DNA from 2 places in the Limnohabitans sp. 2KL-27 genome. Region 1 is predicted to be linked to the other one. Evidence: predicted binding sites of a transcription regulator. Region 1 holds the regulator's gene; the other holds the start of a gene.
What was found. The regulator FliA, encoded in region 1, starts transcription of late flagellar genes. The targets are predictions, from matches to a motif close to CTAAAGTTTNNNNNNNNNNNGCCGNTA.

Region 1 (4,418 bases):
CTAAGCTGTGGGTCACAGGTTCGATCCCTGTCGGGCAGACCAGTTGGCCATACCCGACCCATCCCGAATCAGTTGGCGTAGTGCGCTTTGCGGCCTGTCTCTGCCAGCAAACTGGGCAACGATTGCCAAGCCTGTGAAATGTCCGTGATCAGCGTTTTGACTTCTTGCAAAGCGGCCAAGTCGTTGTACGCATTGATGTGGAAAAGTCGACGCGTGATGTAGGCGTACAGCTCGTTCAGATTTTGAGCCAGCTCGCCGCCGCGCTCGAAGTCGAGTGCACCTTGCAACCCCACCACGATGCGACCTGCACGCGCCAAGGCTTTGGATTTTTCCTCAATGGCCTTGTTCTGGATATGACCCGAAGCCGTCGCCAGACTTTCCAGCAAACCATCAAACAACATTTGGATCAGCTGAATGTTGTCGGCCGTCGCCACACCCGTTGTGACTTGAACAGAACCATAACTCTCAGCAAACTTGGAATAAGCGCGCATGGAAAAAACCCCTTTACTACTTCAGTAACAGAGGAATCGGCGGGATCACGGAAAACTTGAGTCGGAGCCCGGACCATGGGCCCAATTTCTTTCAGCGCGCCGCAGGGCCTGACATGGCCACAGGCTCGGCCGCTGGCGCCAAAAGAGGCTGAGGGCTTGGCTCGGCAACGGGCGAAACGTCAGGATGGGCAACAGGCATCAGCCAGTCAGACAAGGGGATGCTCGCATCCAGCAGGGTTTTGCCCATCAGGAACTGCCCGGCTTCATCCATGGAGGCCCGAATGGGGCCCCACTGTGCCTCTGGGGTTTGCGCTGCGTTCAGGCCACATTGGTACAGGGCATTGGCCTGCGCCGAGGGAATCCAGGACTCCACCAAACCTTGGGACGTGGCGATTTGTTTGGTGTTTTTGGGCTCGCCCGAGAAGCCCCGCTGCCCGTCCTTGAAGCCCTCTTGGTAGAGCGCTTCGATGTGTTTGGACAACACCACCTGATAGTGGCTGCGCAGATCGGTGAGGGCTTCGGCATCCAGCCCCTCCGTGGCCCTGCCGGTCATGGCATCCCAGAGCTTTTTGGAGGACAGGCCCATCAAAGGTGCCGCCGCACGTGCCGACTTGTCGTTGATCGATGTGATCACCTTGCGGGTCTCTTTTTCAATCGCATTGACCCGGTCAATCAGGTAGATGACCAAAATCAGGATCAACAACAAAGCGATCGCCATCAGTGCATTGAGCAAAGCGTCCATGACGATCAAAGGCCGGTGGGACCACCTGGAGATGTTGCGGCCCCATCAGCCGACCCGGGCGACAAGCCCTCAGCGGCTTCTTGCAAGGCGGCTTGCTCGGCCAACTCGTCGCGCAAAAAAGACAGCACCAGAAACGGCTCTTCTAGCCGCAATTCGTAACGGCTGATCTGGGTGGCCAAGGCCTGCATGGCCTCGATGGCTTTGGGCGCCGACAGTTCCGTTTTTTGGTAGCGCACACCCAAAGCGAAAGCCTCGGCGACGAACTCCTCCGGCAAATAGGCATAAATATCAGATTCGCCTGCACGGATTTTTTGGAATTTGGAAGGTGTCGGCATCTCGGGCACCGGTTTGCCCGCCACCAAGGCCATCCGCGCCAGCTCTTGCCATGCGGCGATTTGCTCAGCACCAGCCACAAAAGTTTTGTCCAAATGGGCTCGGCAAATCATGCCCATGCGCATGCGCGCACTGCGTGCATCGCGCGAGTCGGACTCCAAGGAGACCACCTTTTCATAGGCGGCGACTGCGCGCTTCATCTCGTCGGCAGGGCTGTTGCGGTTGAAAATGCTGAGCATCAAGAATTAAATAAATTTAGGATATTTGAAGATTTTGCCGCAATTTTTTCACCACCGCCGAAAGAATTTGACTCACCCTGGACTCGCTGACACCCAAAACTTCGCCGATTTCCTTCAGGTTGAGTTCTTCGACGTAATACAGCGACATGACCATCCGCTCACGCTCAGGCAATTCTTCGATGGCCTGCACCACCGCTTCCATGAACTCGGCTTCCTCGACGATGACCTCGGGCTGCATCGCACTGTCGCCAGGCATGCTCATCACCTCGTCGTTGACGACCTCCATGGACAAGGTTTCAAAACGCTTGGCTTGACCCCGCTCCTTGTGGAATTCCTCGATGTCCTTGCCCATGTACAGGGCCAATTCGGCTTGGGTCGGCGCACGGCCGAGCTCGGCGGCCAGGACATGCACGGCTTCGTTCTCATTTTTGTTGAAAGCCACGGCCGAGCGTGGCAAGAAAGACTGCCTGCGCACTTCGTCCAGAATGGCCCCGCGCACACGACTGAGCGCAAAATGTTCGAACTCAAAGCCTTTGGTCGGGTCAAATGAGCGTGCGGCCTCGATCAGGCCCACCATGCCCACCTGAACCAGTTCGTCCAGTTCCATGAAGGGCGGCAAGCGGGCCTTCAGGTGCACGGCGACCCGCTTGACCATGGGCATGTGCGCCAAGATCAGCGACTCGTGCTGGTTACCGACCTCTTCGTAAAGGGAGACGTTGCTGTTCATCCGCTCACTCGCCCATGGGGACATGGAGCATCCGCTCCATGAAAAATTGCATGCGGCCCGAAGCCGACTGAACCGGAGGCAATTGGGTCACGGCCTCGGCCAGCGCTCTGAAATCCCTGGCTGCGGCGCTGCCGGGGGCGTAATCGAGCACCGACTGGTATTTGCGCAAGGCCTGAAGCACCAACTCATCGCCCTCGATGGCGTTCAAGTACCGGATCGACACCCCCAGAAAACGGGTGCACACATCGTTCAGGCGTCTGTACAACTGGCGGCCTTCGTGGGCATTGCCGACCATGTTCGGAATCAGGTAAATCTCGTCCAGTGATTGCTCGGTGGACATGACCTTGATCAGGCCGTAGGCGTCGGCAATCGATGAGGGCTGGTCGCACACCACCACAAAGCGGCGCTGACAAGCGGCCATGAACTCGAGCACGGCAGGAGCAATGCCCGCGGCCACATCCACCACCAGGTAATCCACGGGCTCGTCGAGGGTGTCAAACGCATGGATCATGCTGGCGATTTGCGCCGAATCCAGCGCAGCAATGTCGCGCAAACCCGAGGCACCGGGCACCAACCTGACGCCCTGAGCGGTGGTGATCAACACCTCTTGCAGGGTTTTGCTGCCATTGAGCACATGGCTGATGTTGAAAGGGGCATGGGCCCCCAACGCAATTTGCGCATTGGCCATGCCCAAGTCGGCGTCCAACAGCATGACCTTGTGGCCCCGCATGGCCAAAGCCACGGCCAAATTGATGGAGACGGTGGTTTTACCGGCCCCGCCTTTGCCGCTGGCCACACCGATGACTTGGGGAAAACTTTTCTTATCCATGAACAGCCTTGGCAGACGACTTGGCCGTCACAGCCCGCGGCCTGACGGCACGGGTCTTGGGTTGAAGTTCAGGGGCCAATGCCAATTCTTTTTGGGCACGGGGCTTGCGGACCGCCTTGGCGGGCTTCGCAGCGGCATGCAGCTGTGCAATCTCTGGCAGCAGCACCTGCAAGGGCGTCATGGCCAGGCCGACCAAGCGCTCGGCACCAAAACGCAGCGGGGGCACATGGATTTGGCTGTCATCGGCCATGCACGACACGGCCAATGGCTGGTCGCACAGGGCCTTGATCAAAGGCCATGGGTAGGCGGCTTCATCCACTTTGGTCAGCATCAAGGAAGACCATTGAGTCTCTGAATTTTGGAGGATTTTTTGCACACTGGTCACTGTAGCATCAACCGGCAACACCGCATGAATGCCCAGCCCTGAAAAGGACTGTTTCAACTGCTGCGCATGGGCCGTGAAATCGGTGCCCGGGGTGTCAATCCAGATCGTTTTGCCCTGCAACTCGTCGAGCAAGGTTTGCAGCATGGCCAGATCGGCAGCGCGAAAGCACGATGCGCCTGCTTGCGACGCCAACAACTGGATTTGTGACCAAGCACCTGGCCGCTGGTCGCCATAACTGATCATGACCTGCTTTTCAGCGCCGTACGACTGGGCTGCAGCGTGGGCCAAGCGCCCCAACATCGAGGTTTTGCCCGCACCGGAAGGCCCACACAAAGCATGCATCCCTGAATCGGGCACCTGGGTCGCCGGGCGGCTGATGGCATCGGTCAACAAGCGCTCGAGCACAGGCCAAGCCTCGCCCAGCGTGTCCAGGCCCTGGATGCTGTCGGTCAGCAAACTGCGCAAAGCCAATGGCATGCCCACTTCCTGCATGGCCAGGGTCAGCTTCTGGACATCGGGCGACAAGCCTTGTGTGGTCTGCCAAGGCTGCATTTGACGGGACAGTGCAAACTCCTGGCGCAAAGCCGACATTTCCTGGCGCAGCATCTCAACGATTTCCTGGCTGCGTTGCTTTTCGTAGTGAGCCGCCTGGATGGCAGCCTCTTGCAAGGC
Region 2 (4,418 bases), 490 kb from region 1:
TGAAGCTGCGGGATTTTTGTTCCCCCTGAGTCTGGGGGCCGAAGGCAGCTGCACGATCGGCGGCAACTTGGGCACCAACGCGGGTGGCACTCAGGTGGTGCGCTATGGCAACACCCGCGAGCTGTGCCTGGGCCTGGAAGTCGTGACCGCCCAAGGCGAGGTCTGGCATGGCCTGTCTGGCCTGCGCAAAGACAACACGGGTTATGACCTGCGCAATTTGATGATCGGCAGCGAAGGCACGCTGGGCATCATCACCGCTGCCACCATGAAACTTTACCCCCAGCCTGCAGCCCAACTGACCGCTTGGGCCGCCGTACCCAGCATGGAAGCGGCCGTGAAACTGCTGGGCCTGGCCCACCAGCGCCTGGGGCCGGGCCTGACGGGCTTTGAAGTCATGGGCCAGTTCGCCCTGAGTTTGGTGGACAAACACTACCCGCAACTGCGCGTGCCTCTTTGGAAAGGCACCCCTTGGTGCGTGTTGCTGGAGAACTCAGACAGCGAAAGCGAAAGCCACGCCCGAGGACAGTTTGAAGCCCTGCTCGAGGCTGCGCTGGAACAAGGCTGCGTGACCGACGCCGTGGTGGCGGAAAACCTGATGCAGGCCAAAGGCCTGTGGCACATCCGCGAAAGCATCACGATGGCGCAGGCCACCGAAGGCCTGAACATCAAACACGACATCAGCATCCCGGTCTCGCGCATTCCAGCTTTTGTGGCCGAGACCGACGCCTTGCTCGCCCAAAAGGTGCCCGGCGTGCGCATGGTGGACTTTGGGCACCTGGGCGACGGCAACCTGCACTACAACGTACAAGCGCCCGAAGGCGCCGATGGCCCTGCCTTTTTGCGCGAATTCGAAGACCAGGTGAACACGTGGGTGTTTGACCAGGTCAAACGCTTTGGCGGGTCCATCAGTGCCGAACACGGCGTGGGTGAGCAGAAAGTCCACAAGCTCCCACACTACAAAGACCCCACGGCGCTGGCCATGATGCGGGCGGTCAAACAGGCGCTCGACCCGCAGAACCTGCTCAACCCGGGTCGGGTGCTGGGCTGAGTGCCTCTGGCTTGCCAGTGACCTGCCAGCGCTGTGCGGACGCAGCGTATTTGTGATTTTTTCGAAAAACGCTCAAGATTTTTCTGGCGGTGCCGATTTTGTCAATACTTACAGAAAGGTCACTTCCATGATCATCGAGCGGGTCGAGCTGGACAGCATCCGGCTGCATTCCCACATCGCCACACTTTCTTCGCTTGAAATCGGCGAGAGCATCTTCTGCACGGAGTTTAAACAGGCGCAAAGTCTGCGCACCTTGTCCTATTACATGATCCGGTCCAGAAACCTGGACCGCAAATTCACATTCCGCAAGATGGACCGCGGTTGGCGCATCATCCGGGTGCAATGAATCAAGACATACCGGACATGAGCAAGTAAGCCACCAGTTCCTTGTTCATGGTGTGGGATTGGGCCAGCATGGCCGTGGCCGCGTCCCGCTGGATCTGTGCAGAAGCGAGATTGGACGTCTCCTGGGCCATATCGGCGTTCATGATGTGGCCATAGGCCGTTGAGTAATTGGTGATGTTGCTGGTCGCCACATTGCTCTGAATGTCCAGCACATTCTCCATCGCCCCGATATACGACTGGTAATTGGACACTGTGCCGATGGCCGTATCGATCAATTCCACCGACGCGTCAGCATCGCTCGTGCTTGCGACGCTTAATTCAGTGAGTGACAAAGAAGAAACCGTCATTTCTTCCAGGCTCAAACTGGTGGTATCACCCGAATTGATGCCGCTTTGAATGCTCTTGGTGACCTCGTCGCTCATCAGCGATTCACCATTCCACATCGCGTTGCTGGAGATGCTGTCGATCACCGCCAGGTATTCATCGACCTGCGTCTGGTACATGTTCCGGTCATCGGTCGACAAGGTGCCCATTGAGGCGACGGATGCCACCCGCAAGGAGGACAGAGCATCCACCATTTGCGTCAAAGAATCGTCCACCACCTGGACGATGCCCGTGCCTTGGCTGAGATTGTCCAAGACTTTCGAAAACGAACCCACTTGGACTTTGAGTTTGTTGGCCACGCCAGCGCCCGCCGGGTCATCCGCCGCACTGTTCACGCGCAAACCGGTGCTGATCCGCTCCGAGGCTTTGGCGACCGCGGACTGGGCGGTGTGCATGCTCATGATGGCCGTCAGGGAATTTTGGATCGAGCTGATTTGCATGGGGCGCCTCCTTGCCTGCAATGGAAGCGGCAATTTTTTGCCGCTGGGCCCAACGATAAGTGCTCAATGCTGCATTTGCGAAAACTTTAGGGCTTTTTACGCTGTTTTCACCATTTTCACGATTTACACTTGCCAAGCCTCAAGTTTTTTATTTCCAAGTTTGGCTTTGCATGGCGATGACAAACCACGTGCAGAACCGCAGAATGCATGTCGTAAACTTCCCACCCATGAGCATCCCAGCCCACCCCATCCGCAGCCAATACGAAGACTTCATGCGCCACGTCTACACGACGGGCGTGCAAAAGGGCGACCGCACCGGTACCGGCACGCGCAGCGTGTTCGGCCACCAGATGCGGTTTGACCTGAACGAGGGCTTTCCGCTGGTCACCACCAAGAAGGTCTTTTTGCGGGCCATCATCGTGGAGTTGCTGTGGTTTTTGCGCGGTGACAGCAATGTGAAATGGTTGCAAGAGCGCGGTTGCACCATTTGGGACGAATGGGCGCGTGAAGATGGCTCGCTGGGCCCCGTGTATGGCGTGCAGTGGCGCAGCTGGCCCACCCCCAGCGGCGGGCACATCGACCAGATCCAGCAGGTCATGGACACGCTCAAAAACAACCCCGATTCGCGCCGCATCATCGTGAGCGCCTGGAACGTGGCCGAGCTCGACCAGATGGCGCTGATGCCCTGCCACGCCTTCTTCCAGTTTTATGTGGCGCCTCCTCAAAAGGCGGGCGACAAGCCCAAACTCAGCTGCCAGCTGTACCAGCGCAGCGCCGACATCTTTTTGGGCGTGCCCTTCAACATCGCCAGTTATGCCCTGCTCACCCACATGGTGGCCCAGCAATGCGACATGGACGTGGGCGATTTCATCTGGACCGGGGGCGACTGCCACATTTACAGCAACCACCACGAACAGGTCGAGCTGCAACTGAGCCGCGCGCCCATGGCCTACCCCACGCTCAACATCCAACGCAAGCCCGCTTCGATTTTGGATTACGAATTCGAAGACTTCGAGGTCGTGGGCTACGAATGCCACCCGACCATCAAGGCCCCTGTGGCGGTGTGAGTGACCGCCAGATGAAGTTGCACCTGATTTACGCCCGCGCCCGCAATGGCGTGATTGGCAAGGACAACCAAATTCCCTGGCATCTGCCCGAAGACCTGGCGCATTTCAAGCGCGTCACGCTGGGGCAACCGGTCATCATGGGCCGTAAGACCTGGGACTCGCTGCCTGCCCGCTTTCGCCCCCTGCCCGGTCGGGTCAACATCGTCGTGACCCGTCAGGCCGATTGGCGCGCCGATGGCGCACAACGCGCAGCCTCCCTCGAAGAAGCCCGGCAACTTTGCGCAGATGCGCCAGACGCCTGGATCATGGGCGGCGCCGAGATCTACCGCCAAGCCGAGCCCCTGGCCAGCACGGCGGTGGTGACGGAGATCGACGCCGACTTTGAAGGCGATGCCTTCGGTCCCGAATTGGGCGCAGGCTGGACCGAAATTCAGCGCGAATCGCATCTGGCGGCGAACGGGCTGGCCTTCAGCTTCGTCTCTTACCAAAACGTCATTTAAGGAACACGCCATGTCAGGACACGGTTTCCACGTCCACGGACCGCACGACCATGAGCTGGAGCATGCCGCACAAGGCGGGCATGGGAGCCATGGCGACAGCCACACCAGCTCGATCGCCATGTTCACCGCCATTATTGCCACCGTGGGGGCCCTGTTTGGCTACATGGGCGGCGCCACACAGGCCAATGCGGGCCTTTACAAAAACAACGCGGCCATCAAGAAGACCGAGGCATCCAACCAGTGGAACTATTACCAGGCCAAAAGCAGCAAGCAAAACCTGAGTGAGTTGGCAATGGAGTTGACCCCATCCAAAAAAGAGTTTTACCAGGACGAAATCAAGCGCTACAAGGGCGAAAAAGCCGAGATCAAGGCGGCTGCTGAAAAGCTGGAGGCCGAATCCCAACACTGGGACAAACAGTCCGACGAACAAATGCACCAGCACCACCGCTGGGCACAGGCCACCACTGTGCTGCAAGTGGCAATTGCCATGGCCGCGATTGCCCTGTTGTCCAAAAAGAAATGGTTGGAATACGTGATGTACGGCGCGGGTGTGATCGGCGTGGGCGTGGGCGCTTTGGCGGCCTTTCATATTTGAGACCCGCATGAAAATTGCCACTTGGAATGTCAACTCGCT

Region 2: the regulator FliA is predicted to act here: its motif matches at 2,281-2,307, upstream of LHAB_RS10350 (flagellin).

The regions. Positions count from the first base shown of each region.
Region 1 covers NZ_CXOP01000002.1:2,056,478-2,060,895, forward strand. The annotation lists tRNA gene LHAB_RS12705 (tRNA-Arg) at 1-42, shown strand, start outside; gene fliS (flagellar export chaperone FliS) at 69-491, opposite strand; gene LHAB_RS12715 (hypothetical protein) at 583-1,233, opposite strand; gene LHAB_RS12720 (hypothetical protein) at 1,239-1,805, opposite strand; gene fliA (RNA polymerase sigma factor FliA) at 1,822-2,532, opposite strand; gene LHAB_RS12730 (MinD/ParA family protein) at 2,537-3,361, opposite strand; gene LHAB_RS12735 (hypothetical protein) at 3,354-4,418, opposite strand, start outside.
Region 2 covers NZ_CXOP01000002.1:1,561,796-1,566,213, reverse strand. The annotation lists gene LHAB_RS10360 (FAD-binding oxidoreductase) at 1-1,048, shown strand, start outside; gene LHAB_RS10355 (hypothetical protein) at 1,176-1,394, shown strand; gene LHAB_RS10350 (flagellin) at 1,396-2,217, opposite strand; gene LHAB_RS10345 (thymidylate synthase) at 2,445-3,284, shown strand; gene LHAB_RS10340 (dihydrofolate reductase) at 3,296-3,784, shown strand; gene LHAB_RS10335 (DUF4337 domain-containing protein) at 3,795-4,379, shown strand; gene xth (exodeoxyribonuclease III) at 4,387-4,418, shown strand, end outside.